Regions from separate parts of the uncultured Cloacibacillus sp. genome, predicted to be linked through region 1. Evidence: riboswitches for the same ligand, from Rfam matches in the RefSeq annotation. Region 1 holds a riboswitch; the other holds the start of a gene.
The links. Region 1 has a riboswitch for cobalamin ahead of nikB (nickel ABC transporter permease). Riboswitches for the same ligand answer to the same signal wherever they lie in the genome.

Region 1 (15,193 bases):
GTCGTCGCCGAGGCTATCAGTATCGACGGCCCGCGCTCCTCGATGAGCTCCGCGAGCGCTTTGCAGGCTATATCCGCCTTGAAATGCTCGAATTCCGGCTCGTCGGCGGCGTAGACCTTGTCCGCGCCGTAGGCCGCGAGCGACTGAGCGGCCTCGAGCACGCCGCTCCCCATGACGACGCTCGCGAGCGGAGCGCCGAGCGCGTCGGCGAGCTCGCGTCCCCACGCGAGCAGCTCGCGCGATACGGGGTGTATTACGCCGCCGCGCACCTCCGCGAGCGTCCAGACTTCACCGCACTTCATCTTGCCGCCTCCAGACAGTTCTTATCTTCGAGAACCTTCATCATCTCGCCTATCGCGGATTCCAGCCCTTCGGCTGAGTTTATCCTGCGTCCCTGGCGCGTCACCTTCGGATATGTTACGCGCACGACCTGCGTCGCGGAGCCGGAAAGCCCAGTCTCCGAGCCGTCCATGTGAAGGTCGTCCGCCGTCTGCGACGGTATCGCGGCGGCCTTCGCGCGCAGCTTTCCGCCGAGCGTGCAGAGGCGCGGAATGTTCATCTCCTTGACGGGAATCACAATCGCGGGCAGCGGCGCTTCGACCGTCTCATGTCCGCCCTCGACGGCGCGCGTGACGCGGATGCGCTCGTCGGTCAGCTCGTCTATCGCGCTGACGTAGGAAAGCACCGTGACGCCCATCAGCTCGGCGCAGGCCGGGCCGACCTGCCCCGTCTCGCCGTCCGTCGCGCGCTCGCCCGCTAAAAGCAGGTCGAACGGCCCCGCCGCGAGCAGCGCGCGCGAAAGAGTGCGCGCCGTAGCGAGCGTGTCCGCTCCGCCGAACTTCCTGTCAGAGAGCAGCAGCCCCTTGTCGCAGCCCATCGCTATCGCGTAGCGCACGGCCTTCAGAGCCGCGGGCGGCCCCATAGTCACCGCCGTTATCTCAACCTCGCCCGCGGGACGCGACTCCTTGAGGCGCACCGCGGCCTCGACGGCGTGAAGGTCGAGCGGGTTCAGCTCCGCTTCGACGCCGTCGCGTATCATCGTGCCGGTCTTTTCGTCGATCTTGACTGTGTCGACCGCCGGCACCTGCTTTATAAGTACGGCTATCCGCAAAATTCTTTCCTCCCTGCCGAAATTTCCGTTTGTGCGGCTTTCTGTGTCTCCGGCGCGGCTTTTGCGCATCGTTCCCGACGCCGGAAAGAGTAATACGCTTCATTATATCGCACATGACGGCGCGGCGGTACGCTAAGCGCGTAAAATCCGCGAAAAACGCGCTTCGTTCCGCGCATTGGCGGCGGCGCGCGGAAACGATACGCCTTCCCCGCGTGGACGCGTGCGCCGCGCCGTTGTAAGATAGAGCCGCAGCTTCATCACAACTACATAAAACGGGAGGCGCGGCTATGGACAAGGAACAGGTGCGTAAGCTTATGGAAGAAAACCCGACTGTGAGGGCGCTCGCCGAAGAGCGCGAAATACTCTGGCTCAACTCGAAGCTCGCGAGCTTCGAGACGGCGCGCGGAGGCCTGCCGCTTTCTATGGCGGACGTAGACGACGCGGAGGCGCGGCTCGCGCGCTTCGCTCCGTTCATAATGAAGAAATTCCCCGAAACGGCGGAGGCCGGCGGGATAATCGAATCCGAGCTGCGCGAGGCCGCGGCGATGAAGGAGCGGCTCAATGAGAAGTACGGCGCGAAAATCGAAGGCCGTCTCTTCGTCAAGATGGACGGCGACCTTCCGATAGCGGGCTCGATAAAGGCGCGCGGCGGCATCTACGAGGTGCTCAAGCACACGGAGGAGCTCGCGCTAGAGCACGGCCTGCTGCGCGAGGGCGATTCGTATGAAAAGCTCGCGTCGGACGAGGCGCGGAAATTCTTCTCGCAGTACACGATGCAGGTCGGCTCGACCGGCAACCTCGGCCTCAGCATCGGCATAATGAGCGCCGCCGTCGGCTACAACGCCGTCGTCCACATGTCCGCCGACGCGCGCGCCTGGAAGAAGGCGCTGCTGCGCAGCCACGGCGTCAAGGTCATCGAGTACGACACGGACTACAGCGAGGCGGTCAAGCAGGGGCGCGCGCAGTCAGACGCCGACCCGAAGAGCTATTTTGTGGACGACGAGAACTCGAAGAACCTCTTCCTCGGCTACGCGGTCGCGGCGAAGCGTCTCGTCCCGCAGCTTAAAGCGCTCGGCGTTGCGCCGGACGCGGAGCATCCGCTCTTCGTCTACCTGCCCTGCGGAGTCGGCGGCGCGCCGGGCGGCGTGGCGTTTGGGCTGAAGCAGATGTTCGGCGACGCGGTCCACTGCTTCTTCATAGAGCCTACGCAGGCCCCCTGCATGGTGCTCGGCATGGCGAGCGGCCTGCACAACGGCATAGCGGTCAAGGACGTCGGCCTGACCGGCCTGACCCACGCAGACGGCCTCGCGGTCGGGCGCGCATCGGGCTTCGTCGGCCGCGTCATGGAGCCGCTGCTCTCTGGCGGCTTCACGCTGCGCGACGCGAAGCTATACGAATATATGCGCGACCTGCTCGAGACGGAAAACGCCTTCATCGAGCCGGGCTCCTGCGCGGCCTTCGAAGGCCCGGCGCTTCTCGGACGCAGCGAAGAATGGCGCGAATATATAGAAGCGCACGGCCTCGCCGAGAAGATGAAAAACGCCGCCCACATAGCGTGGGCGACCGGAGGCCGCCTCGTGCCCGAAGAAATAAGGAAGGAATATATCGCGACGCGTCTCGCGTAAATCCGCGGAAAAAGGCATGAAAAAACGGCGGGGCGCCGCTTGGGCGCTCCGCCGTCCGTTTTGCGCGGAAGAGTGGTTATTTATCCGCTCCGAAATACTTTGCGTAGAGCTTGCCGTAAGCTCCGCTCTCCTTGTAGCGCGCGAGCGCGTCGTTGATTTTGTCGAGCAGCTTCGCGTTGCCCTTGCGCACCGCTATCGCGAGCGGCTGCGCGACGCCGTCCTCCGAGGTGATGACGAGGCGGCCGTCGTAGACGTTCTCAATAAGGTAGCGCGCGGAGAGCTTCGACGTCACCGCGCGTCCCGCCTTGCCGGCGAAGAGAAGGTCTACCGCCTGCTTGATGTTGTCGGCCACGATTATCTCGCCCTGCTGCGCGTAGTTCTGCTGCGCGAAAACCATGTGCGTCGTGCCCTTCTCGGTGACGGTCTTCATATTCTTGCCGACGGGCGCGGCGCGTCCCGTGACGGTCACGGTCACCGTGCGGTCCTCGGCGTAGGGGACGGAGAAATCCGCCTCGTGGCGGCGCTCCGCGGTCACGATGAGCGCCGCTATCGCCGCGTCGTATTTGTCCTCGTTGAGGCCGCCGAGCAGATCGTGGAAGGAAACCTCAACGAACTCCACTCCGTCGTAGCCCATGAGCTTCGCAAGCTCCTCCATCAACTCGACGTCGAAGCCCGTGAAGGCCCCGTCGCCCTCCCGATAATACTCGTAGGGCTGGAAGTCGGCGTCAGTGCCGACGCGCAGCGCCGCCGCCTCGGCTCCCCCCGCGGCGAAAAGCGTAAGCGCCGCGGCAATGGCTGCAAAAAATCTCTTCATCTTGTAAATCTCCTCCGTTTTATACCGGCGTTCCGGTTTTATTATCTTCGCCCGCATATTTCTAAATATATTTTTTTCTTTCGGCGCGGCGAGCGCACGCTAAGAGCACAGTATAACTCCAAAACACTCCGCTGTGAATAGAGCTTCTTCATATTTCGGTAAATTGCGCGCGACGCTTCGGCGTTCACTCTGATTTTGAAGAAGCGCGGCATACGAAAGGCGGAGCGCCACAAACGGACGCTCCGCCTCCTGTGTGGTACGGCGCGGCGATGTTATTCACCTGTGCCGAAATATGTCCTGTACAGCCGTTCGTAATCCGAGCTGTTTTTATAGCGCGCGAGCGCTTCGTTGAGCTTATCCAGCAGCTCCGAGTTCCCCTTGCGCACCGCAATCGCGAGCGGCTTAGCCGCGACGTCCTCCGACGTGATTACGAGCCGCCCTCCGTAGACGTTGGCGATTAGGTATCCGGCGGAGAGCTTCGAGGTCACCGCGCGTCCCGCTTTTCCCGCGAAGAGCATCTCGACCGCCTGCTCGACGCCGTCGGCTCCGATTATCTCGCCCTGCTTCGCGTAGTTCTGGCGGGCGAATGTCATATGCACCGTATCTTTTTCCGCGACGGTTTTCATGTTTTTGCCTACTGGCGCGGCGCTCCCAGTCGCCGCCAGCGTCACGGTACGGTCTTCTGCGTAGGGCAGCGTGAAATCTGCGGCGCGGCGGCGCTCGGCAGTCACGATGATAGCCGCTATCGCCGCGTCGTATCTGCCTTCGTTCAGCCCGTCCAGTATCTCGCCGAACGGCACCGTCACAAACTCAACCCCGTCGTATCCCATCAGCCGGGCAAGAGCTGTGATAAGCTCTACGTCAAAGCCTGTGTACGTTCCGCTCTCCTTCTGGTAATACTCGTAGGGCTGAAAGTCGGCGTCTGTCCCGACGCGCAGGAGAGCGGCCTCTGCGCCGCAGGCCGCAAAAATCATGAGCGCAGCCGCGGCCGCCGCAAAAAATTTCTTCATTTATAAGTATTCCTCCGTTTCATGTCTCAAAGGAGATTATTCCGCGTCCGGCACGCCGTATGCGGCAAGCACGACGCCCTCTGGCGCAGCGAACGCGCTGCACGAATAAAGGAGAACTCCGGTATATTCCGCGGAGAATACAGTCTCGTCCTCGCCGAAGAAGCCGCGCAGCCGTCCGAGCGGCTCGCCTTTTTTTATGACTGCGCCGCATTCCGCCTCCTCAAGCCAGCAGCCGCTGCGCGGAGCCTCAAGATATTTCATGTTTCTCATGTCTTTCGGCACGAACTGCTGCGGCTCGGGTTCGTTTTCCGTCATGCCGAGCCCGTGCATCAGGCGTAAAAGGTCTTTTTTGTAAGCCTCTACGTCGAAGCGCGGGCAGAGCCCCATGCAACCGCGCTCGACGAGAATGGACGGAAGTCCCGTCGACGCGGCGTAGTTGTATGCGCCCCCCGAGGCGAGCGAGCGGACCATGTATTTCATGTCGAGCGTAAGCGCCATCTTTTTAGACTTCGACTCGACAGTCTCGTCCGGCTGTCCCGGATAATAGACGTGCGGGCACAGATTCTCATGAAGGTCTCCGCTGTGCAGATCAGCGTAGAAATCAGCCGCGGGGAAGAACTCGCTTATCATCATGTAGGCCGTCCGCTCCGCGAGCGTGCCGCGCGGCGAGCCCGGGAACACTCGGTTGAGGTTCTTTTCGTCATCAGGCACGATGAAGTCGCAGCGTTTCCAAAATCCCTGTAAGTTAACTGGATAGAGCATTATAACCGCGCCCGCGATTTCGCGCGCGTCGAGCTCCTGTCCAAGCTCTGAAAGCGCGGCTATCCCGGGATATTCTGCGCCGTGTATCCCCGCGGTGAGCAGCAGCGACGGGCCGGGCCGTTCGCCGTTTACGAGCACCAACGGGATTTTCACGCCGCTTCCCGGAACGACGGCGAATCCGCGCGCGGTTTCGCCGCGTCCCGCCGTTACGCCGCATATTGACATTGTGTCGTTTCGCATAAAATTCATCTCACTTTCTTAGCGCCGCGAGCCCTGCGTCATGCGAAGTGGCACGCCGTCCAGTGCCCCGGTTCCTTCTCTTTCAGCGCAGGTTTCTCTTTTGCGCATATCTCCGCGCATTCGGGGCAGCGGCTGTGGAAGGGGCAGCCGGAGGGCAGGTCGCGCGGGCTGGGTATTTCGCCTTCGAGCGGCTGGACTTTTTCGCCGCGGCGGAAATCGACCTTGAATATGGCGCGCATCAGAGCTTTGGAATAAGGATGGCGCGCCTTCTCCGATATGCGCCCGTGCTCTATGACTTCCATGATGTTGCCGAGGTACATGACCGCTATGCTGTCGCACATGAGGTCTACGAGGCCGATGTCGTGGCATATAAATATGTAGGTTATGCCGCGTTCCTTCTGGAGTTTGACGAGCAGGCGGCAGACCTTCTCCTGTACGGAGACGTCGAGCGCCGAGGTTGCTTCGTCGCAGACGACGATTTTCGGTTCGAGAGAGAGGGCGCGCGCTATGCCGAGGCGCTGGCGTTGTCCGCCGCTCATGCTGTGCGGATAGCGTTCGGCGAAATCTTCCGGAAGCTCGACCATGCGCAGCAGCTCCCTCGCCTTTTCGCCAATTTCGCTCTTTTTTATCAGGCCGAAGTTAAGCAGAGGCTCGCAGAGTATATCCTTGACCTTCATCTTAGGGTCGAAGGCGGCCGTCGGGTCTTGAAAGATCATCTGTATTTTTCGTCTGTTCTCTCGGCGTTCCTCGCCTTTTGTCTTGAGTATGTCTTTCCCCTCAAAGAACACCTCGCCCGATGTAGCGGGGTGAATCTGCAAAATCGTGCGCACCAGCGTGCTTTTGCCGCATCCGCTTTCGCCTATGACGCCGAGCGTCTCACCTTCGTAGGCGCGCAGATTTATGTCGTCGCAGGCGGTCACGTATTTGCCGTCCTCCAGCGTGAACTTTTTCGTAAGGTTCTTTATGTCCATCACGACGCGCCTTTCCGGCGCGCGTACAGCAGTCTGATTATTCATCGCCGTACTGCCTGCCTCCTATCACGGGGACCGCCGAGAGCAGCTGCTTGGTGTATTCGTGGCGCGGAGAATATATTATCTGCTCGCGCGGGCCGCTCTCGACGACTTCACCATTCTTCATAACCATTATCTTGTTCGACATATACGAGGCGACGCCGAGATTGTGGGTCACGATGATGACAGCGGCGTTGTATTTGTTGCGGACATCTACTATTTGGCGTACTATCTGCGCCTGGGTCGTCACGTCGAGCGCGCTCGTCGGCTCGTCCGCGAGCAGCAGCTTCGGGCCGAAGGTCATCGCCATAGCTATACCGACGCGCTGGCGCATTCCGCCCGAAAGCTCGAACGGGTAAAGCTTCATTATGTTGTCGTGGTTGGGCAGGTTGACGCTGCCGAGCATCGCCTCGGCCCTTTTGACGGCTTCTTCTGCGGAGCTTTTCGGCTCGTGCGCGCGTATGTAGTCGACGAACTGCTCGCCGACGCGGCGTATCGGATTTATCATGTTGCCGCTGTCCTGAAAGATCATCGACATCCCGCGCCCGCAGAGCGCGCGCCATTCTTCCGCCGTGTTCGCGAGCAGGTCGCGCCCGTCGAAAACGACGGAGCCGCCGGTCACGCGCCCGTTGCCCGGAAGGCAGCCCATGACGGCGCGTATCACAGTCGTTTTTCCGCTGCCGCTCTCGCCGACGATAGAGAGTATCTCGCCCGCGTCGAGCGAAATGTCCGCTTCCTTCACCGTCGGCTTCGAGCCGTAGCTGACCGTCAGGTTCTTCACTTCAAGAAGCATTTTGCTCCTGCCCTTCCGCTACTTCGCCGCAGCGGGCTTTATCTCTTTCGTGAGCCAGTAGTAGTCGCATGGCAGAATCTCGGCGTTGGCGACGGCCTTGCTGCTTACCATGTTCGTCTCGGGGTGGCCGAAGATTATCGTCGCCGCGTCGTCGAGCAGTATCTGCTGCATCTTGATGACGAGCTCGCGGCGCTTCGCGGGGTCGAACTCGACTGCGAGCCGGTCGCTCAGCGCGTCGAACTCCGCGTTGCTGTATCCGCTTCCGTTCTGCGGGTTGCTTCCGTTTACGTTCGTCTTCCAGTACTGGTTGATGAAGACCTCGGGGTCTCCGGCCTGCGCCGCAAGGATATTCGAGATAAGCAGGTCGTATTCGCCGCGTACCCCGATGCCGTCGAGGACGTTGTAGTCGACGTTCTTGAGGTTTATCTTTATGCCCACGTTCTTAGCGTCGGACTGGGTCGCCTCAGCGAAGAGCGGCAGCTCGGCGCGTCCGCTGTAGAAGATGAATTCAAGTTCGAGGGGTTTGCCGTCCTTATCGACGTAGCCGTCGCCGTCCGTGTCCTTCCAGCCCGCCTCGGCGAGAAGCTGCTTCGCTCGCTCGGGATTGTAGCTGTTGGGATCTTTGAAAGTGTCGAAGCCGTAATCCATCGACGGAGGGATCGCAGGACCGCCGGGAACGAATGTACCTTTAAGCAGCACCTTACAATATGTCTCACGGTCAAGAGCCGAGAGCAGCGCCTGACGGACGCGCTTGTCATGCAGAGGACGCCCCTCCGCACTGTTGAGCCGCGCGAGAACGTCGCGGAGCGACGCTATAGAGCTGATGTTGAAAGCCTTTTCGTCGGAGAAGAGCGAAAGGTCGCCTGGCGCGATGTTGATCGCCATGTCTATCTCGCCGGACTGGAGCGCCATCGCGCGCGTGTTCGGGTCGTCTATCGTCGGTATCTCGACTACGTCGTAGGGAACCTCGCCGTCCCAGTAGTGCGGGTTGCGCTCCATTACGGCCTTGGCTTTGCTGTATTCCTTAACCATGTACGGCCCGGTGCATATAGGCCCTTCCTTGGCGTAGTCGCGGTCCTTCACGTCCGTGTCGATGATTATGAAAAGCGGGTCGCCGAGCATTCCGGGCAGCGTCGGCACTGGGCGCTTCGTCTTGACGTAAAGCGTCTGCCCGTCGGCGCGGATTTCGTCGTATTCGAACATCGCCTTCGCGCGCGCGGCCTTCTCGAAGGTGCGCTCAATCGTCTTCTTCGCGTCCATCGCGGTCATCTTCTTGCCGTTTGAGAACGTCGCGCGGTCGTCGATAACGAAGGTCCACGTCAGGCCGTCGTCGCTGATTTTCCAGCTCTTCGCGAGCCACGGCACGGCGTTCATTTTCTTGTCGAACTTCACGAGGCATTCGCCGAGGCCGTAGCGCATGACGACCCAGCCGAAATAGTTGTCCGTCGTCTCAAGGCTGTCCGCGAAGTTCGTAACGCCGAAGCGCAGCGTGCCGCCGCCCGAGGCCGCAGTCGTCCCCGCTTCTTCGCCTTTCTGTCCGCTCATGAAGGCGAAGGCCGCCGCCGCTATTACTGCGACGGCTATGATTATTTTTACCGCTTTGCTCATTTTTACCTCTCCTTTATATTTTTGAAAAATTTTTTGAATCCTGTGTCAAGCGCAGGCGCTTAATCTTCCTGCCTCGGGTCGAGCACGTCGCGCAGAGCGTCTCCCCAAAGGTTGAAAATTACGACGGTGACGAAAATCGCAAGCCCCGGGAAGACCATCAGCCACGGCGCGGTCTGCAGCTGCTGGCGTCCTTCGTTGAGCATCAGCCCCCATTCGGGCGCGGGCGGCTGCGAGCCGAAGCCGAGGAACGAAAGCCCCGCGAGCTCCATCATCATCGCGCCGATGTCGGAAGCCGCGGTGATTACCATAAGAGGCAGAATGTTCGGCACGATATGCCGCGAGAGTATATGCAGCGGCTTTCCTCCGTTCACTACGGCGGCCTCCACGAAGTCGCGCTTTTTAATTTTGAGCACCATGCTGCGCGCGAGGCGCGCGTACTTCGTCCACGAGACGATAGTCAGCGCAATGATGGCGTTTATCAGGCTTCCGCCAAGGATGCCAGCGATGGCTATCGCGAGTATCATTCCGGGGAAGGAGATCATCATGTCGGAGATTCTCATAATCACTGTGTCTGTCTTGCCGCCGAAGTACCCCGCCGCCACTCCGAGCGACGTGCCGACGGCGAAGATGACAGCGACGAGCAGAAGGACGCTCGACAGCGAGTAGCTCGCGCCGTAAAGTATGCGGCTGAAGCAGTCGCGCCCGAGCTTGTCCGTGCCGAAGAGGTGTTCGCCGGACGGCGGCAGATAGGCGTTTTTCATCTCCGCGGTGAGCGGGTCGTAGGGCGCGATAAGAGGCGCGGCGAGCGCCAGAAGTATAAGCAGAAGCACGAGCGCGCTCGCAAAGGCGAAGGCGCGGTTCGTTTTGAGAGCGTTGACGAGGTTTTCCATTTTTATTTACCTGCCTGCCTTTCTAAGACGTGGGTCGAGCCTGTTGTATGAAATATCTATGACGAGGTTGATTATCATATACATGAGCGCTATCCAGAGCACTATGCCCTGCACAAGCTGGAAGTCGCGGTAGATAATCGACTGTACTGCGAGGTAGCCGAGGCCGGGCCATGAGAATACTATCTCGACGACCGCCGCGCCGCCGAGCAGGTTGCCGAACGACAGGCCGAGCAGAGTGATGAGCGGCAGCATAGCGTTCGGAAGGACCTCTTTCCATAGTATGTGGCTCTCGCTCATGCCGCGCGCCCGCGCGCCCGTTACGTAGTCCTGGTTAAGCTCTTCGAGCACCGCGGCGCGCACCTGGCGCGCGTACTTCGCCGCCATGACGATTCCGAGCGTCAGCGCCGGAAGCACGAGATTCCGTAAATTTACCGAGCCTCCGACTATCGGAAGCCAGCGCAGCTTGAGGCCGAAAATCCACAGAAGCATGAGCCCCATCCAGAAATTCGGGATAGATATGCTGACGAAGGTCATCGCGCGCACGATGTAGTCGGCGATGCTGTTTCGTTTAACCGCCGAATAAATCCCGAGCGGGACGGCGACGGCAAGCATGAATAAAGTCGAAGCGAGGGAAAGTATCACCGTCGCCGGCAGGCTGTGCATCAGCTCCTCGACGACGGGCTTCTTCACCATGTAGGAGAAGCCGAGGTTGCCGCGGAGCGCGCGCCCCAGCCAGTCGAGATACTGGAAGACGAAGGGCTTGTCGAGGCCGAGCTCGGCGCGCAGCGCGTCGATTTCCTGCTGGCTCACGATAATGTCTTCATTGCCCGCTATCATCTGTCGCACCGGGTCTCCTGGTGAGAGCATCACCAGCGCGAAGGTGATGAAGCTGATTCCGAGCAGGACGAGAACGATCTGCCCGAGACGGTACAAAAGCTGCTTCTTTGACACTACGCATCATCTCCGTATAACAATAAAATCCCTTTCCGCAAAACACGGAAAGGGACACGTCACGACGATGCGCTACATACCTTCCGTCACTCGCGGAAAAAATACGCTGCATACCGGCGGGGCTGCGCTCTGGCTTAGCATCACGACGGAAGCATCACAGTTGCGTGACAGCTGCGGAATCTCACCGCATTCCCTGATTTAACTCTCCGAAGAGAGCACCTCGCGGTCAAATTTTCGTTGTTTGGATTATAATACCGACTGTGAAAAAATTGCAAGTACGCAGTTTTGATTAACTTAAATTTCATCTGTGGGCTGCGCCATGCTATTTACAACACTGTATATAGTGTTATAATCACTTAGCAGTCTGCATATAGTGTATGGAGGGTTCAAAGATGAGATGTCCCGTGTGCGGAGCGCCGGAGACCAGAGTGATAGAGACGCGGAGCGCCGACGAAGGGCGCGTCAACCGCAGGCGGCGCGAATGCCCCGAGTGCCAGAACCGCTTTACGACCTACGAGCGGCTTGAGGAGAAGAGCTTCCTCTGGGTCGTGAAGAAGGACGGGCGGCGCGAGGCCTTCGACCGCGAGAAGCTCATACGCGGCTTCCAGCACGCCTGCGAGAAGCTCCCCGTCACGCTCGAGACGCTCGAAGCGGCGGCGGCGCGCATAGAAGAAGAAATCCGCGCGACGGGGCAGGGCGAGGTGCCGACGACGCAGCTCGGCGAGATGGCCTCGGACGAACTGAAAAAGATAAACAAGGTCGCATACGTGCGATTCGCTTCGGTTTACAGGGAATTCACGGACGTATCAAACTTCACGCACGAGATAGCGCGGCTTTTGGAAGACAAGGAGGCACACCGCAATGGATAAGGAAATACAGACATTCGGACGGCAGGAGCAGCTCTTCGCGGGGAACGGCGAATCGACCGACCTCGCGCTGATGGTAGACGCGCTTGCGCAGGAGGAGCGCTCGCCGTGGGACGCGAGCCGCATCCGCGACGCGCTGATGGTCGAGGCGGGCACCGACCCCGCGACGGCCGAGAGCATCGCGCTTGAGGTCGAGGAAGATCTGCTCAAATACGGGCGCACGAAGGTGACGACCTCGATAATCCGCGAAATGGTCAACGTCAAGCTCTTCCAGCGCGGCCTCGATGCGAAGCTCGCCGACCACTCGCGCATAGGGCTTCCCGTCCACGACCTCGAGACGATGATGTTCAACAAGAACAAGGAAAACAGCAACACGAGCCACAACCCCGAGTCGATAAACCTCTCGATAGCGGAGATGGTGCTCAAGGAATACGCGCTGACGAAGGTGTTCTCGCGCGACGTCGCCGACGCACACCTAAAGGGCGACATCCACCTGCACGACCTCGGCATGGTCAACCGCCCCTATTGCTCCGGACAGAGCGTCGCATACCCCGCGCGCTACGGCCTCAACATCCCCTCGATAACGAGCGTCTCAAACCCCGCGAAGCACGCCGACGTGCTGCTCGCGCACATGCTTAAGATGACCTCCGTGCTCCAGAACCACTTTGCGGGTGCGATCGGCTGGGACGCCGTAAACATGTTCTTCGCGCCCTACACGGTCGGCTGGAGCTACGAACAGTACCGCCAGCTCGCGCAGCAGCTGATATTCGAGTTCAACCAGCTCGCGGGCGGACGCGGCGGACAGGTCGCCTTCACCGACATCAACCTCTATTACGAAATTCCGAACCACTTCCGCGACGTGCCCGCGATAGGGCCGGGCGGGAAATTCACCGGCAAGACCTACGCCGACTACGCGCCGGAATCGAAGATGTTCCTGCGCGCTCTGTTCGACGTCTACATGAGCGGAGACAGCCGCGGGCAGCCCTTCTTCTTCCCGAAGCCGCTGCTTCACATCACGGACTATTTCTTCAAGGAAGAGGGCTGGGAAGAGTTCCTGAATCTCGCCTGCACGCTCTCGTCCGAGAAGGGGAACACATATTTCGTCTTCGACCGCGGAGGCGTCGCGAAGCTCTCCGAGTGCTGCCGCCTTTCCTTCGAGCTGACGCCGGAGGATCTTGACGAAGCCAAGCACCCGTGGAAGATGCGCTACTGCGCGCTCCAGAACGTCACTCTCAACCTGCCGCGCGCCGCGTACCGCGCCGCGGGCGACGACGAGCTGCTCTTCGACATAATCGACGAGGAAATGGAGCTCGCCGCGAAAGCGCACCTTCAGAAGCGCGCCTTCATAAAGAGCATACTCGACCTCGGGGAGAAAGGGCCGCTTGCGGCGCTCTGCGTCTCGCACGACGACGAGCCCTACCTGCGCATGCGCAAGGCGAGCCACCTCATAGGCATCCTCGGCCTCAACGAGATGGTGCAGGCGATGACCGGCAGCCAGCTCCACGAAAGCGAGGAAGCCGCGACGCTCGGCCGCGCCGTCATACAGTACATGGACCTCAAGTGCCAGCAGCTCTCCGAGCGGCTCGGCCTCAAAATCGTCCTCGAACAGACGCCCGCCGAGAGTACAGCGCTGCGCTTCGCGAAGCTCGACCTCCGCGCCTACCCCGACGTCGCGAAGAAATACGTCAAGGGCGACCTCGAAAGCGGCGAGATATACTACACGAACAGCACGCACCTCAACTACAGGCTCGCGCAGGACCCGATAGACAAGGTCGTGCGCGAGGGCGAGCTGCACCCGATGATAAAGGCCGGAGCAATAACGCACGTCTGGATGGGCGAGCACAAGCCCGACCCGAAGGCGCTCGCCTCCTTCGTAATAAAGACCTTCAGACACTCGGAGAACGCGCAGGTAGCATTCAGCCCCGAGTTCACGATATGCAACGAATGCAGCCACATGGAACGCGGCCTGCACGACCACTGCGAGCTCTGCGGCTCGGAGGACGTCGACGGCATCACGCGCGTCACGGGATACTTCACGCGCATATCCTCGTGGAACGCCGGAAAGCGCGGCGAGCTCAAAGACCGCGCGCGCACGCCCGTCGGCGCACCGAAATAACGCGGCGCAAATCATGGAAAAAAACATAGACTTCGCGGCGGGGGGATACCTCCCCGCCTCTTTTTTAGACTGGGAGGCGCACATCTGCGCCGTGATATTCTGCCTAGGCTGCAACTTCCGCTGCCCGTGGTGCCACAACGGCGAGCTCGCGCTCGGCCGCGGCGAACCTCTCGGCCTCGCGCAAATCTTAGCCGACATCAAAAGGCGCGCAGCCTTCCTCGACGGCGTGGTGATAAGCGGCGGCGAGCCGACATTGCAGCCCGGCCTGCCGGCGCTCGCGCGCGCGATAACCGCGCTCGGCCTCCCCGTAAAGCTCGACACAAACGGCTCGCGCCCCGAAGTTATAGAAAAGCTGCTGAACGAAGGACTCGTCGAGCACATAGCGATGGACGTCAAAGCCCCTCTCGACGCCGCATCCTACGAACGGCTGACCGGAACGCGCGTAAACGTCGAAAAAATCCGCGCTTCGGTGGAAATCATCAAAAGCCGCGCGCCCTCATACGAATTCCGCACCACCTACGTCCCCGCGCTGCACACGCGCGAAGACCTCCTCGCGCTGCGCGAAGCCCTGCGCGGCGAGCCGTGGTTCGTCCAGTGCTTCAAGCCCAACAACTGCCTAGACGAAAAATTCCTAACCGCCGAAGCCGCAAAAGCCGAATACCTGCGCGAACTGCTGCCTGGCGTGGTTGTGAGAGGGTAAACGCGCGGTTATTCAACTATTTGAGAAAACGTCCGCTGCCCGTCGCACCGCGTCAAGCGCGGGACGACAAGCTATGTCGTTTTTCTTGTAAAGTTATAGTTGTTTTACTATATGAAGGATACGCAAAGCATCTCGTCATGCCGCGCCTGACGCGGCATCCAGGGGCTTTAATTCGTTAGGTTTCGGGAGTTTGAGTCTCTGGACTCCGCGTCCATTGGCGAAAGCGCCGCCGATACTAGCAATGCGCTAAAGAAATTTGAAATGTCCGCTTACGCGAACGGCGCATTGCGTCGAAGCGCGGAGTGACAAAATTTATTGTTTTTATTTTTTAGTTAAACGACAATAAACCGCTATAATATATGGGCCGTTTCTCACCTTTCGTAAACAAAACAGAGCCGGAGCTTGCGTCATCGCGCTCTGGCTTTGCTGTTCCGCCGCCGCACATAAGCGCTTCAATCCGCGCGCTGCACGGGGCGCTGGGATTGGCTTCTGCGCCTTAAACGTAACATAAGCGTTTCAACTCACGCGCCCCTTAAGGGCGCGGCTTTGTGGAAAAATTGGAAAATTCGAAGAGTGCGGAAGGGCTTTTCGCCGCTTCCGCACTTCGCGCGTGCGCTATTTCTGCGCTTCGAGCTTCTTCGTCAGCTCGCGGATGAGTTTTTCGTTCTGTTTCATTATCTCCGCGTTCTTCTTGATT
Region 2 (15,193 bases), on a different contig from region 1:
AGCTCGGTGCAAAGTTCCTTCACCATGCCCGACGAGAGGAACATCACCATCGAGGCGCGGTGCGAGGCGAGCGAGCGGATTTTTTCCTTCTCCGGCACAGGCGTGCGCCCCTCCATACGCGTGATGATGACCGTCTGGCTCACGCCCGGCAGCGTGTACTCGGCGCGCGCCGCGGCCGCCGCCGCGCAGAAGGAGCTGACGCCCGGCGTCACGTCGTACTCTATGCCGAGCGCTTCGAGCCTGTCCATCTGCTCGCGTATCGCGCCGTATATCGACGGGTCGCCCGTGTGCAGCCGCACCGTGTCGACACCAGCGGCCTCGGCCTCGCGGAATTTCTCGACGACCTCGTCGAGCGTCATCGAGGCGCTGTCGTATACCGGACAGCCCGGCTTCGCGAGCGCGAGCAGCTCTTTGTTGACGAGCGAGCCCGCGTAGATTATCATGCCCGCCTCGCCGAGCAGCTTCGCCCCGCGCAGCGTTATAAGGTCCGGCGCTCCGGGGCCGGCTCCGACGAAATGTATCATCTTCTATCCCTCTCTCAAAGCTCCGCGCGCTGTGGCGGAGAATATCGCGACGGGGTTCTGCGCGGTCATGACCTCGCTCTCCCCGAGCTTCTTCATTTTACTGACGTTTATCTGAATGGCGTCGAAGTCCTTGAACGTTTCGCCGCCGAGTATAACCGATGCGATTCTGAAAGTTTTGAGCGTCACGGCGGAGACTACGACGCGGACGCCCTCGAGCTCCGCGGCGCGCGCGAGCAGCTCCGGCAGCTCGTCGCCCGAGCCGCCGACAAATATGTGCGTCGGGCGCGGAAGCCGGCCTATCGTCTCAAGCGCGCTCCCCTTGTGCAGCGTCACGTTGAAGAGGCGGAACTTCTTCACGTTCTCGGCTTCGAGCGCGTGCGCCTCGTCGTTTATCTCGACGGCGTGGACTTCGCCCTCGCGGCATATCATCGCCGCGGCGACGGAAATCGAGCCCGTCCCCGCGCCGATGTCCCAGAGCACGGAGTCTTCCGAAAGCCCGAGCTTCGCGAGGACGGCGGCGCGCACCTCCTCGCGCGTCATCGGCACCTTCGTGCGGATGAAATCCTCGTCGCGCGGCAGAAGCTTCGGCTCGGGCGACGGATTCGGGTTGACGGCGAGAACTATCGACAAGCCGTCGAAATCCATGCCCGCGAGCTCGGAGGGCCGCCCGCGCGTAATTTTCTTGTCCGCGTAGCTGAGCCGCTCGCCGACCGTGACGTTGACGTGATCGAGGCCGCGCGAGGCGAGCAGCGAGCAGAACCAGCGCGGATTTTTGTCCGTGCCGCAGAAGAAAGCCGTCGTCCTGCTGCGGTCGACCGTCGTCAGCACCTTCGCTTCGCTGATGCCGCGCCCGTGGCCCGAAAGTATCCTCACGCTCTCCCAGGTCTCCGCGGCTTCGGCGCATAGGCTCTGCAATGAGCTTATGCCCGGAAGCACCTCGAGCGCCGCGTGCGGGAAGCGCTTCTTCAAAAGCGGCATGAGGCTGTAAATCCCCGGGTCGCCCGAGACTATCACGGCGACGTCGCCGAGCTCGAGCTCGCGCTCTATCGCGGCGAAGGTCTCGTCGAAGCCGCGCAGCGGCACGAGCTTCGCGCACTCCGCGGCGAGCCCAGCGTGGCGCGACGCGGCGACGGCGCAGCGGCAGCGCGCTATCGTCTCCGAGGCCGCGAGCGTGAGCTGCGACGGGTCGCCCGGCCCCGCTCCTATAACGTAAAGTCTGTTCGTCATCGCGCGCGCCTCCTAATTTATCTTTCTCAGCTCCTCGGCGAGCGCTTCAGCGTTTTCGCTCTCGCCGAGGATTTTTCCGTCGTTGTCTATGTAGGCCGCCTCGACCGGCATTTCGCCGAACGACCTGTCGGTGCAGCGCTTCGCCGTAATCTGCGCGAGCGTCGTCCAGAGGCGGTCGAGGCCGTTGTCCGCGACGATGCGCATCGCGTTCTCGGTCGTCATACATTCGTAGAGCTCGCGCACGAGCGACGCGGGCGCGCCCGCGATTGCGGCCTGCGTGCAGAGCGCCTCGAGCCGCCCGTCGCCGGTGCGGTTGTGCGTGTTGAAGCTCCCCGCCGCGACCTTGAGCAGCTTGCCCGGATGCCCGCAGAGCAGCGCACGCTTGAAGCCGAGGCGCGCGGCCTCGTCGAGCACGTAGCCGATGTAGTTGCCGCACTGCACGACGCAGCGGCCCGAGATTTCAAGGGCCTTGCGCATCGCCTGCTCGCCGGTGTTGCCGAAGGCGACGGCGATTATTTTCTGTCCCGCCGCGGCGTGCGTGTTGAGCTCGAGCGTCAGCGACTCGAAGATCGATTCCTCGTTCATCGGGCGCACGACGCCGGTCGTCCCGAGTATCGAGATGCCGCCCGTCACGCCGAGGCGCGGGTTGAAGGTGCGCTTCGCCGTCTCTTCGCCGCCCGGCACGGAAATCGTAACCTTCGCCGCCTGCGCGCCTATGACGGAGCGCAGAGCCTCCGTTATCATCGCGCGCGGCACGGGGTTGATGGCCGGCTCGCCGGGCTGGATTTTGAGCCCCGGCAGCGTCACGGTGCCGACGCCCTCGCCGCCCGCGAAGGTTATCTCTCCGGCATCGCCGCCGAGCTCGACGTTCGCGAGTATCAGAAGGCCGTCCGTCGCGTCGGGGTCGTCGCCCGCGTCCTTCACAACGCCGCAGCCGCGCGGCGTGTCCTGCACCGGTATCGTGAGGATGCGCCCGCCGGGCGCGGCTATCTCGACGGACTGCGGGCAGACGCCGTTGAGCAGCTTCAGCGCCGCGGCCTTCGCCGCAGCCGCCGCGCACGAGCCCGTCGATATTCCTTCGCGGAGATTTTTATTGTATGCCATAGAGCAGAGCGTTCACTATCGCGGAGGCGACCGTCGAGCCGCCCTTGCGTCCCATCGCCGCGATGTACGGCACGTCGGTGCGCACGAGCAGCTCCTTCGACTCGACGACGTTGACGAAGCCGACCGGCACGCCGATGACGAGCGAGGGCTTCGCGCGCCCTTCCTTCACGAGTTCGCAGAGCCGTATCAGCGCCGTCGGCGCGTTGCCTATCGCGAAGATAGCCTCCGGCGTCTTCTCCGCGGCGATCTCCATGCTCACGACGGCGCGCGTCACTCCGCGCGCGAGCGCCGCCTCGCGCACTTCCTTCTCCGCCATGCGGCAGACGACCTCGACGCCGAAGCGCGCGGCCGAGGCTTTATTTATCCCCGCAGCCGCCATGTTCGTGTCCGTCACGACGGCGCAGCCCGCGGCGAGCGCGCGGCGCGCGCGTTCCACGGCTCCGTCGGAGAAGCGCAGATTCTTCACGAAATCGAAGTCCGCCGTCGTGTGGACGACGCGCTTGACTATCGGAAGGTTCTCCGCGGGGCCGTTCCACGGCCCCATCTCCGCGCCGATTATCCTCATGCTTTCCTGTTCTATCTCTTCGGGTCTCATTAAGAACACCTCACGTCCGTCACATTTTTACATAGCTTCCGCGATGAGCGGGAGCGCCGCGGCGGCGAGCGTTATCAGGGCGAAGAACGACGTCGTCGCGAAATTCCAGAAGAGCAGCTCCTTCGCCGTCTCTTTGGAGAAAAGTCCGAAATAATATCCCGCGTTCGCGCGGAAGAGCCGCGTCACGATGCCGAGGCTGTTGCCGAAGAGCAGCGCGAATACCGCCTGCGCCACAGTCAGGTCGCCCGCCGCGAGGCTTCCGCCCGCGAGCGCGAGCGCCGCGGAAACGTGCGCTATCGACGCCGCCGCGACGGTCAGCCCCGCGAGCGGCAGGAACGCCGTGCCGCCGAGCAGCCACGAGCGGAGCGCCTCCTCGGCCCACGGCACGAGCGCGTAGGCGACGCCGTAGAAGAACCACGCTATCGGCAGAGTCTTGAGCATCCGCTTGCCGAACTTCACCTTGCGCGCGGAGCCCGCCGCCTCCTCCGTTATCTCGCCGCTCTCGCCCTCGCCGCGCTTGAGTATCGCGGCGAGCAGCACGAAGCGCGCCGCGCTGCGCGCGAGCAGCGTCGCGCCGAATATCGCGCCCGGCAGCCCCGCGAGCGAGACCGCCATCACCATCGTCGAGGGCCAGCGGTGCAGGTAGGCCGGGAAGGAGAGCATCAGCGTCCCCCACTTCGCGGGCCGTTCGCCGAGCCGCCCTTCGTTGAGCGCCGAGGCGATGAAGGCCGCGCCGGCCTTCGCCGAGCCGAGGCTTATCGTTAGCGCCATGCCGAGCACCGGCCCGATGCCCGCGCGGCGCAGGAGCGGCAGCAGCCTCTTCATGAGCTTGTCGGCGAGGCCGCTTCGCAGGACGACCATCCCGACCGCAAGCCCCGCGAGTATGTCGAAGGTGAGCCGCAGCTCGCCCCTCAGCAGGCCGCTCCAGTCCACGCTCTACCTCCAAAGCAGAAGGACGGAGAGATATTCCTCCGCGGTGTCGAGCGCCGGCGCGCCCTCTATAATTCTTTCGTCAGGCAGCCCCGCGCGGTCGACGCGGATCATGCGCTGCCACGGCCCACACGCCTCCACCGTTTCGCGCAGCGACGCGCCGAGCGCGCTCGGCTTGTAGAGCGCGGCGGAGTCGGCCGCGGCCAGGGCCTTCTTTATCTTTTCACGCTCGCCGGTGCACGGGATTATCGAGAGCACATCTTCCGCCATTGCGATGAATTTCCCCGCGCGCGAGGCGGCGAGCTGATGCGCCGAAATGCCGGGCACGAGCGCAAGTTCGAGATCGGGCACAAGCGAGCGCCAGACGTCAAAAAGATATGAGCCGGTCGCGTAGAGCGCCGAGTCGCCGATGACGGGCAGAGCGACGTTCTTCGCGCCCTGCCAGAGGCCGCGGCACGCCTCGAGCTGTTCGAGCAGCTTCGCGTCGCGCTTTTCGGCGTCGCTGATCATTGGGAAGAGCAGCGGCAGCGTCTTCAAATCTCCGAGGTTTTCAAGCACGGCCAGCTCGGCCACTCCCGCCTTGCCGTCCTTCGCGCGCGGCACCATCACGAGGTCCGCGTCCTTCAGCACGTTCAAGGCTCTCAGCGTCAAAAGGTCCGGCGCTCCGGGGCCGATACCGACAACAGTAAGTTTCATGGGGTCACTCTCCGTAAAATATTTTTATCAGCATTGCGCCGCCCTCTTTCAGTCCCGAGAGGGAAGGACGGCTCAGACAGTACTCCGGCACGACCGCGGCGCGCACATCTGCGAGCGCGGAGCTCCACGGCCTCGCGCGCAGCGACGCTTCGTCCGCCGCGTTCATCGGCCCCTGCTGCACAAGGTAGACGTCAAGGCCTGAATTTATGGTCTTGAGCGCGCGCTCCAGACCCCACGGCGCGATCGAGCTGCCGCTGCGCAGAGGCTTCGCCTCCGCCGCGGCGTTGACTCCGCCCGCAAGCTCCACGAGATGCGCGGCCCACGAGTCGGGCGAGCAGGTGTGAAGCTCGCGCGACGTAGCTTCGACGAAGACGAGCGGCCTGCGCCCGCGCGAGGATTTCTCCGCCGCGGCGCGGATTTCGGCGCGCGCCTTCGCAAGCGCCGCGACCGCTGCGTCGGGCGAAGTTCCCGCGAGCTCCGCTATCTTGCGCAGATATTGCTCGAAGCCATCCCACGTTGGCGGGTCTATGACCTCGACGCGCACGCCCGCGCGTTCGAGCACTTTCTTCAGTTCGGGGTTCTGGCTGTCCGCGAGCGTGCGCGTCAGCACGAGGTCGGGGCGCAGCGCGAGCAGAGCCTCCGGCCCCGCCTTCATCGAAAAGCGCGGAACGCCGGGAAGAAGGCCCTCGTTGTCGTTCTCCGATATGCCGACGAGCTTCGCGCCCGCGCCGAGCGCGACGACGTTGTCCGTGTGGCCCGGGTAGAGCGAGACGATGCGCGCGTAATTTTCCGCGCGCGCGGGAATGGCGGCGAGCGCCGCGAATATGAGGGCGGAGGCGAAGATCAGAAGCCTTGCGCGGAAGGGTGCCATGCGCGTCCTCCTTCCTCCGACGTGTATTTTTTGAATTCTATGCCGTAGAGCGGGCCGAGCACTTTTTCGTCGAGCTCCGAGGCCGCACCCTGCGAGGCGAGCGCGCCGCCGCGCAGCGCGATGTAGCGGTCGGAGAAGGGTATCGCGGCGTTCAGGTCGTGCGCCGCGACGACGACGGTTTTGCCGTGCGCCGCGAGCTCGCGGAGAATGGAAAAAATCCGCACGGACTGGCTCGGGTCGAGCGCCGAGGTCGGCTCGTCGAGCAGGAATATATCGGGGTCCTGCGCAAGCGCGACGGCGATATAGACGCGCTGCTGCTCGCCGCCCGAAAGCTCCGAGGCGCGGCGGAAGAGCAGGTGCGAGACGCCCGCGCGCCCGGCCGCGTCGAGCACCGCCGCGTCGTCTTCGGCGTTCAGCTTCGAGAAGAGGCCGCAGTAGGGCAGGCGGCCCATAGCGATTACTTCGTAGACTGTGAAGGGCGACGAAATTTTCGTCTGCTGCGGCACGAAGCCGACCGCGCGCCCAAATTCCGCGCGCGACATGGAGCGCAGCTCGCGCCCCTCGAGCTCCGCGCTGCCGCGGTAGCCGACGACGCCGCCGAGAAGCTTCAGCAGCGTGCTCTTGCCGCTGCCGTTCGGCCCGATGAGCGCCGTCAGAGCGCCGCGCTCGACGCTCGCGGAAAATCCGCTCAGTATGTCCTTGCCGCCGTAGCCGCAGGAGACGGAGTCGAGCACGAAAGCGCCGCTCACGCCGCGCGCCTCCTTCCCGCGAGTATCCAGCAGAAGAACGGCCCGCCGATGAGCGCAGTTATCACGCCGACGGGAAGCTCGCCCATCCTCTGCGCGAGGCCGTCCGCCGCCGAGAGCAGCAGAGCGCCGCCGAGGAAGCTGAATACGAGCAGCGGGCGGCTCGCCGGGCCGATGAGCGTGCGCAGCAGGTGCGGCACGACGAGGCCGACGAAGCCGATGATTCCGAAGCAGCTGACCGCGAGCGCGGTCGCAATCGAAGCGAAGAACAAAAGCGTGCGGCGCAGCTTCCGCTCGTCGACGCCGAGCAACTCGCCGCGCCCTTCGCCGAGCGAGACGGCGTCGAGCTGCCGCCCGTAAACAAAGGCAGGGACGAAGACGAAGGCCGCGCCCGCCCACGCCATGAGCGCCGACGAGGGCGACGCGCCCGAGAGGCTGCCCATGAGCCAGAGCACGATGGCGCCGAGCTTGTCGTCGGCGATAGCTTTAAGGAAGGTCACGCCGGCCGAGAGCACGGCGTTCGTAATTATTCCGGCGAGCACGATGTAGGCCCCGCCGCCTCCGCTGCGCCACGCGATTACGCCGACGAGCCAGAGCGCGAAGAGCGCGCCCGCGAAGGCCGCGGGCGTGACGGCGAACGAGCCGAAGAAAAATCCGAGCGCGCCGCCGAAGGCCGCGCCCGAGGCTATGCCGAGGGTGTAGGGCTCGGCGAGCGGGTTTGCGAGCAAGCCCTGAAGCACTACGCCCGAGACCGCGAGCAGTCCGCCCGTCCCCGCCGCGGCGAGGAATCTCGGCAGCCGCACGGAGCGGACGACTAGAGCCTCGGGCGAAGACAAGTCCTCACCCGAGAGGAACGGAGAGATGAGCTCCGCGACGCGCGCGAGCGGGATAGCCCACTCGCCCTGCGTGATGCGCCACACCGCGGTGAGCGCGAGCAGCGAAAGCAGGACGAGCGCGAGCTTCGTCCGCTTCCCCGCCGTCTCTTTACGGTATTCCAGCAGATCGCGCGCGGAGCCTTCCATAGTTTATTTCATCATGTCCTTTATCTTCGCGACGAAGAGCTCCGCCATGTTCGGGTCCTCGCCGAGGCCGACGAGCTTCGTCGAGATGTTCTTGAAGCCCGCGGCCTTGAGCACGTTTATCCACGATTCGTCGTCGTCCGCGCCGGCGAGGTCGTTGTTCGCGTGGTCGCCCGCGACTATCATGAAGGGCGAAAGCACGAGCGCCTTCGGCTTCTCTCTCTTGAGACCCGCGATGACGTTGTCGATAGTCGGAGCCGCCTCGACGGTGCCGACGAAGAAGCGCCCCGGAGCCGCAGCGTCGAGCGAAAGCTGAAGCTGCGCATAGAGCGCGTTCGCGATATGCTCCGGCGTGCCGTGGCCCATGAGGACTATCGCCGTGCCCTTCTGCGCGAGCTCCTTGTCGAAGCGCTTGACTAGAATCTGCGCCATCACGTCGCAGTCCTTCACCGTCGCGAGGTAGGGCTGCCCGAGCTTAAGCTCCTTGAAGCCGTACTTGCCGCGTATCTGCGCGAAGCCGTTTACGAGGCTCGCTATATCGTCGTACTCCTCGCCCGGGATTATGTGCATCGGCATGACGCAGACGTGCGTGAAGCCCTCGTCGTTCATCTGCGCGAGCGCCTCGGCGGGCGTCGGGATTACGACGTTCTGCTCGCGCGCCAGCTTCCTGCGGATGATGTTCGACGTGTAGGCGACGCGCACCTCAGTGTCGGGGAACGCGGCCTTCGCGGAATCGACGAGGTTGTCTATCGCCTTCTTCGCCTCCGGCATCGACGTGCCGAACGAGGCTATCAGTATGCCGCGCTTGTCCTCCTTCGGCTTCGCCTCGGAAGCGAGCGCCGTTCCCGCAATCATTGCAGAGACCAATAACATCAGTGTGAGTGCAAACATTTTCTTCATCGCGTGGTTCTTCCTTTCCGCGCCGTCCTCGCGGCGCCTCGGTCAAAATTTCAGGCCCGACCAACAAAAAAAGACCCGGCGTATTCGTCCGCCGCGTCTCGCACCTTTTGCAGCTCTCAGGCCGTTTCTCTTAAAGCTGCAAAGGCGTTCGTCCGCGCAAACTTTCCCCCTTCCCCTCCCGGCGTCAGGTTTCCTGGCTCCCCTTCGTCCTCCGCCGCGCCTTCCCGACATTGTCAGTGGCATCTCGCGGCTTCGTCAGAGTTACAGTAGCGGGACTGCTCCGGCATCGAACCGGATTCCCTTGCGCCGAAAGCGAATATTCAACTGTCCTTCGATTATATTACAGCCCCGTAAAAAAAAGAAGACGAGCCCGCGCGGCACGTAAACGAAAAAAGCGCGCGGCGCGGCGTCTGTGCCGCAGCCGCGCGTTTTTACGCGTGCAAAAAATCCGCAAAAAACGGCGAAACGCGCCTTAGAGGAACGCGCGGCCGTCCGCGAGCCGCTTCGCACGGCGCAGCCAGACCGGCGCGAGGAAGGCGAGCGCGCCCATCCACGCGAGCGGCGTCGCGAAGCATATCCCAGCGTAGCCGAAGAAGCGCGCGAGCACGAAGGCCGCCGTCACGCGCATCACGAGCTCCGAGACGCAGGCCGCGAACGGCGTGCGCGCGTCGTCCATGCTCTGGAGCGCGGAGCGGTAGATGCAGAGCAGGCCGAGCAGAGGATAGAACGGAACGACGACGAAGAGATAGCCGTAGGCCGCCGCGTTGACCGCCGCCGTAGCGTCGTCGATGAAGAGCGGCACGACGTAAGCGCGCCCCAAAAGCATAATCGCGCCCATAATTACGTTCGCAATCTCAAGCTGCACCAGCGAGGCGCGCACGCCCGCCTTTATGCGCCCGCCGAGCCCCGCGCCGTAATTCTGCGCGACGTAGCCCGCTATCGCGACGCCGAAAGCGCCGTTGACGAGCACCGAAAGCTGGTCCACCTTCGTAGCCGCCGTGAAGCCCGCGACCGTCTCCGCGCCGAGGCCGTTGACCGCCGTCTGCATCGCGAGCAGCCCGACGCACATCACCGACATCTGAAAGCCCATCGGGAACGCGAGCCGCAGGTGGTTCTTGAAGAGCAGCGGCGACCTGTGCCAGTCGTTGCCGAGCACGCGCAGCTCGCGGAAATTCCGCGCGCCGTAGAGCGCGCAGAGCGCCGCCGAGACGAGCTGCGAAAGCACCGTCGCCCACGCCGCGCCCGCGACGCCCATGCCGAGCGGCACGATGAAGATAATGTCGAGCGCGATGTTCAGGAACGACGAAAATATAAGGAAGTAAAGCGGCGTCCTGCTGTCGCCGAGCGCGCGCAGAACGTTCGAAACGAGGTTGTAGGCGACCGTCGCGCCCGTGCCGAGCATGACGGCGAACATATAATCGTAGGCCATCCCGTAAATTTCGGGCGGCGTGTCCATCCATCGGATGATCGGATGAGCAGCGAGACAGCCGAAAAGCGTCAGCACGACGGTGAAAACGAGCGACAGCAGCGCCGAGGCCGCAATCGACCGCCGCACGCCCACCTCGCTGCGCGCGCCGAAGCGCTGCCCGATGCAGATGCCGAAGCCGCCCGTCAGCCCCTGCACGAAGCAGAGTATGAAATAGATGAAAGTCCCAGTCGAGCCGACCGCCGCTAGCGCCTCCGCGCCCATCGTGCGCCCGACGATGACCGTATCCGCGAGCGTGTAAAAAAGCTGAAACAAGTTGCCGCCGATAATCGGCAGCGTAAAGGCGAAGACCGTCCGCGCCGGACTCCCCGCCGTCAAATCCTTAACCATAGCGACGCGCCTCCAAAGTTCCCCGCGCGCCGCGCGAACGCCGCGCGCTTTCGAGAACGCATATTCTAGTACCAAGCGGCGGAAATTCAAGAGCCTTTTGTAAATTCATCGTAAAGAGCGCGAAGCAAGGAAAAGCGCGAAGCTTCACGCCGCGCGCCATAAGCCGGCGAAAACGCCGCCGCGTTATGCCGCGCACATGAAACCGACGGCGGCGGGCGTGCGTTTGCCCTGCGGCGCAGACGCAGCGCCGCGCGCGTGAATTTGACGCGCGCGATGTCACGTTTACGCGACATCCGCCGCGCGATGGCGCGAGCGTCAAACCGTCGCGCGGCACGCAAAAGCAACCGCCGCGCCCTTAAATTACGGACGCGGCGGTTGTTTTACGCAGAGGCGATTTTTTAGTTTTCGTGCGTTTGAGGAAAAGTGATTTTTTCAGTTTCCCTTCGTTCGGCGGAAAATGATTTTTTCACTTTTCCGCGCGCGGCGGCTCTTACAGATGTTTGCCGAAGAACTCCTTGAGCTTCGCGACTTCGAGGTCTACGTACTCGGGGACGTGGTAGGTGCTGATGTGCGTCGCGCCGGGGACGAGGTAGAGCTCTTTGTCGTTCGTGCCGGTCGCTTTGGCAAAGGCGTCGAGCGTCATGTAGAGCGAGTCGGCTTTCTCTCCGGCCATCATGAGCAGAGGCGCGTCGATGAGCTTTATCTGGTCGGTCGCGTCCCAGCTCATCAGCTCCATGAGGCTCGCGGTCGTGTAGCGGAAGGTCGAGTTCGGATGGCGGTGCGTCCTGCCGTAGTAGACCATGCCCTCGCGGTAGAGGTCGGTCGGGATTTTCGCTATCGCTTCGTCGGTGAGCGCGTCGAAGTCGACTTCGCCGGAGTAGCTCATCTTGCCCTGAAGCTCCGCGGCGCGCGCGTCTGAGGCGGCCTTCATACGTTCGTTTACAGTGTTCGCCAGCGAGCTCATGTATCCCTCGCGGCGCACGAGGCCGCTGTTGAACATGCTTAGCGTCGCGACTGCCTTGAAGCGCTTGTCGGATTTCGCGGCGTTCAGCGTGTAGCCGCCGCCTCCGCATATTCCGAGGACACCGAGGCGGTCAGCGTCTACGCCGGGATACGAAGAGAGGTAGTCGGCCATGCCGTGGATGTCTTCGGTGCGGTAGAAGGGCACGTCCTTGCTGCGCGGTTCGCCGCCGCTCGCGCCCTGGAAGGCCGCGTCGGCCGCTATCGTCACGTAGCCGAGCTCCGCCAAGCGCTGCGCGAAGAGGCCCGCGACCTGTTCCTTTACGCCACCGTTGGGGTGGGCGACTGCGACGGCGGGATATTTTTTCGATTTGTCGTAGCCCGCGGGCGTGTAGACGTTGGCGGCGATTTTAATTCCGTTCAGCTCGTAGCTGACGGGGTGGATGTTGACCTTGCCCGCTTCGTTTTTCGTTATCGCGCCGCGATAGACGAGGCCGAAGGGATTTTTCGCCTGTTCCGCCGCGTGCGCCTGATGGGCGAAAGCCGTTGCCGTTACCGCCGCTGCCGCGGCGAGCGCCATTACTGTCATGTTCATGTTTTTCTCTCCTTTGAGATTGTTTTCGGGGGTCCGGCGCGCTTTCGCGCCTCCCTCTCGTTTACGTGGGCATTGTACGGCGCGCGCCTTACGGCGGTATGACGCGAGCGAGGCGTAATGTTGCGCTTCGGCGGCGCACTCTTGCGGATTGTTGCAAAGCTGTAAAATTTCCAGCGAGGCGTGGAGAGCGTGCGAAAGCGGCGAATGGCGCGGCTGTTCCGCGTCGTTTTGCGGACGCGGCGGCGCGCGCCTCGGCTCGCCGTCGTTTCCTTAATTTCACGCGCGCGGCGTAAACACGCGAAAGCGCGGGGCTTTTTCGCTCCGCGCCATCGCGTTTGGGTATATGGGAAATTTTAGGAGAAGTCTTATTTTCTCGCGGCGAGCGCCTCTTTCAGCGCCTGCTCAGCCGCCGCGCCCTCGGCTTCGCCGACTTCGGCTTTAAGCGTGCGCGCGAGGTCTTCCATCTGCGCGGGCGTCACGCCGGTGTTGAGCGTGTTGCCGGTGTGCGAGCGCAGCTGCGCCCCGGCTCCGCTTATCGCAGAGAGCGCGGAGACTGTCGCTATTTCGCGCTCCTGCCACGTGAGTACGCCGCGCTCGAAGATGTCGGCGAAGAGATGCTCTTTGAGGAACATGTCGATGCCCGGCGCGAAGGCGGCGTTCGCGGCCTTGTAGCTGCGGCCGACGAGCTTGTCTCGGTTTTCAGCGCCGATTTTGTCTCTGTCCGCGTCGCGCGGAAGTATCTTCGGTTTCTCGCCTCTCGGATCTTTTATGCCCGCTTCGGCGCGTTCGCCCACCAGCGCCATGAAGCCGTTTATAGCGTTCAGGCTGCGCGGGAAGCCGCAGTAGGCGTACATCTGTATGAGGACTTCGTTTATCTCGTTGACGGTCAGCCCCGCGGCCAGCCCTTTTTCAAGCGCGGTCCTGAGCTTCGGCATGTCGCCCTTCGCTGTGAAGGCCGCTATCGGAGCTATGGCGCGCTGTTTGGGGGACAGCTCCTTCGCCTCTTCCGCGAAAGCCGCGGGAGCGAACGCCAGCATGAGGGCGCAAATTGCAAACGCACATATTTTCGTCATTTTCGTTACCTCCGTAAAAGTTTTTATGTTGCGCGGACGCGCCGCGATTTTCTAATTGCCCGGATAATCTTCGCCGTTCGTTTTTTCCATCCACGTGCAGCTGCGTCCCTCTTCGTCGAGCGGCGCGAGCGCTATGTGCGTCACGCCGGAGTCTGGCGCCGCACCGTGCCAGTGCTTGACTCCGGCGGGAATCCACACCGCGTCGCCCTCGCGCATCTCCTGCGGCTCTTCGCCCCACTGGCGGACGAGGCCGCGGCCTTCGGTGATTATGAGCATCTGACCGCGCGGGTGCGTGTGCCAAGCCGTGCGCGCGCCCGGCTTGAACGTCACCTCGCCCGTGGAAACGCCTATCTCTTTGGCGGGGAAGTAGCCGCGCGATACGGCCTCTCCCGTGAAGTTCTCCGGCGAGGCCGGGCCGACGCGCTGCTCCGTTTCGCAGATTATCCGCACGTTCGACTCCGCCTCGGCGCAGAGCACGCTCCATAGGAATATTCCGAGCGCCGCGGCGACGACCGCAATGGTTATGACTTTGACTGTTTTCTTCATGTTCTGCCTCCATATATTTGGTGTATTTTTATAGACGATATTCTTTAAGACCCGCCGCGGTTCACCGCGGCGGATGAGGAGAGGAATTTCCGCCCTCCGAAGGCCGCGCCGGCGCGGAATCGGCGGCGCGGAGAGCTGCTTTTGAGGAAGTGTGCGCTTTCGTCATGAGCGTGCCTGTTGGGTTCTGTCTATCTCTATGGGCGGGGCCTTCGTCCGCCTCTTGCCGGGCTTCGCGCTTCGGCTATCCGGCCTACGCCGCGAGCGCAGCGCCCTTGGCCTGCGTGCCGCGGCAGTATTCCGCCGCGCGGGCGAGCAGCTTTAATTGATCTTTCAGCGCTTCGAGCTCGGCTTTCGCGCGCGCCGTCCGCTCCGCTATTATTTCGCCGCGTCTTTCGAGCGCCCGCTCTCCGCGCCCCGCGGCGATGAAGTCACGTATGCGCGCTATCGGGATGCCCATTTCGCGCAGCGCCCGTATCGTGCGGATATTAAACAAATCCTCCTCGGAGAATACGCGCCGTCCGACGCCGTCGCGCGCTAGGCCGGGAAGGAGCCCTTCCTTGTCGTAGTATCTGAGCGTGTGCTCCGAGAGCCCCGTGAGCTCCGCCGTTTTTTTCATCGTGTACATCGCAGTCCCTCCGCGTCGTCCGTTTTCGCCCTTCGGCGCTTAATACTCTATCGCGCGCGCCTTACGCCGTTATGACGCGCGCCGCGCGTAACCTTGCGTTTGTCCCGCGAACCTTGCGGTTTTGTAAGATTTCGTCGCTGGAGTATGGAGCAACGATATATTAGAATGAAGCAAAGATTGGGAGGCGCGGAGATGAGCGAGGAAAAGACGAAAATTCTCATAGTTGACGACGACGCGGAGCTGCGCGAGCTTATCGCTGAGACGCTCGCAAATTACGGCTACGCTTCGGAGAGCGCGAAGGACGGCGCGGAAATGTTCGCGGCGCTCGAACGCGGCGGATTTTCGCTCGTCCTGCTCGACATCATGATGCCGGGCGAGGACGGCCTCTCGCTCTGCCGCAGGCTGCGCGCACACGGGACGCGCTGGGCTTCGCTGCCGGTCATATTTCTTACGGCTTTGCAGGAGACGACGGACAAGGTCGTCGGCCTCGAAATCGGCGGCGACGACTACCTCGGCAAACCCTTTCAAGCGAGGGAGCTTATAGCACGCGTGCGCGCGCTGCTGCGGCGCGCTTCGATGAACGGCGCGCCGCAGCCGGAGCCTCCGCGCGCGGGGGAAAATTATCTGCTCGCCTTCGGGAACTGGAAGCTCAACGTGATGGCGCGCCATCTGATAGACGAGTCGGGCGTCGCCGTGCCGCTCTCGGCGGCGGAGTTCCGCCTTCTCATGCTGCTGCTGAAGCACCCGCAGCAGGTGGTGACGCGCGACATGATTATGGACTACCTCGCGGAACGCAGCCTGAACATCTACGACAGGAGCATCGACGCGCAGGTCAGCCGCCTCCGCGCGAAGCTGCGCGACAAGAACGCGAACCCGCCGCTGATACGCACGATGCGCGGCGACGGCTATATGCTCGCCTCGCCGGTGCGGCGCGAGGCGGCGTGGGAATAGCCGGATGCGGCTCGC

Region 2: it holds a riboswitch for cobalamin, as region 1 does, so the genes downstream of both, ABGT66_RS02090 (sirohydrochlorin cobaltochelatase) here and nikB (nickel ABC transporter permease) in region 1, are expected to answer to the same signal.

The regions. Positions count from the first base shown of each region.
Region 1 is NZ_CAWUXW010000005.1:45,398-60,590, reverse strand. It holds gene ABGT66_RS11510 (electron transfer flavoprotein subunit alpha/FixB family protein) at 1-302, opposite strand, end outside; gene ABGT66_RS11505 (electron transfer flavoprotein subunit beta/FixA family protein) at 299-1,111, opposite strand; gene ABGT66_RS11500 (D-serine ammonia-lyase) at 1,399-2,736, shown strand; gene ABGT66_RS11495 (transporter substrate-binding domain-containing protein) at 2,813-3,550, opposite strand; gene ABGT66_RS11490 (transporter substrate-binding domain-containing protein) at 3,823-4,560, opposite strand; gene ABGT66_RS11485 (M14 family metallopeptidase) at 4,597-5,547, opposite strand; gene ABGT66_RS11480 (ABC transporter ATP-binding protein) at 5,601-6,578, opposite strand; gene ABGT66_RS11475 (ABC transporter ATP-binding protein) at 6,571-7,365, opposite strand; gene ABGT66_RS11470 (ABC transporter substrate-binding protein) at 7,384-8,973, opposite strand; gene nikC (nickel transporter permease) at 9,033-9,863, opposite strand; gene nikB (nickel ABC transporter permease) at 9,870-10,814, opposite strand; cobalamin riboswitch at 10,917-11,052, opposite strand; gene nrdR (transcriptional regulator NrdR) at 11,207-11,683, shown strand; gene nrdD (anaerobic ribonucleoside-triphosphate reductase) at 11,676-13,796, shown strand; gene ABGT66_RS11445 (anaerobic ribonucleoside-triphosphate reductase activating protein) at 13,810-14,496, shown strand; gene ABGT66_RS11440 (YadA-like family protein) at 15,112-15,193, opposite strand, start outside.
Region 2 is NZ_CAWUXW010000001.1:454,703-469,895, forward strand. It holds gene cobM (precorrin-4 C(11)-methyltransferase) at 1-524, opposite strand, end outside; gene cbiE (precorrin-6y C5,15-methyltransferase (decarboxylating) subunit CbiE) at 528-1,751, opposite strand; gene cbiD (cobalt-precorrin-5B (C(1))-methyltransferase CbiD) at 1,764-2,855, opposite strand; gene ABGT66_RS02060 (precorrin-8X methylmutase) at 2,842-3,450, opposite strand; gene ABGT66_RS02065 (hypothetical protein) at 3,478-4,383, opposite strand; gene ABGT66_RS02070 (precorrin-2 C(20)-methyltransferase) at 4,387-5,076, opposite strand; gene ABGT66_RS02075 (ABC transporter substrate-binding protein) at 5,081-5,947, opposite strand; gene ABGT66_RS02080 (ABC transporter ATP-binding protein) at 5,920-6,696, opposite strand; gene ABGT66_RS02085 (iron ABC transporter permease) at 6,693-7,715, opposite strand; gene ABGT66_RS02090 (sirohydrochlorin cobaltochelatase) at 7,719-8,603, opposite strand; cobalamin riboswitch at 8,778-8,956, opposite strand; gene ABGT66_RS02095 (MATE family efflux transporter) at 9,085-10,428, opposite strand; gene ABGT66_RS02100 (alpha/beta hydrolase) at 10,919-11,983, opposite strand; gene ABGT66_RS02105 (carboxymuconolactone decarboxylase family protein) at 12,349-13,056, opposite strand; gene ABGT66_RS02110 (cupin domain-containing protein) at 13,108-13,602, opposite strand; gene ABGT66_RS02115 (MerR family transcriptional regulator) at 13,853-14,227, opposite strand; gene ABGT66_RS02120 (response regulator transcription factor) at 14,420-15,178, shown strand; gene ABGT66_RS02125 (hypothetical protein) at 15,183-15,193, shown strand, end outside.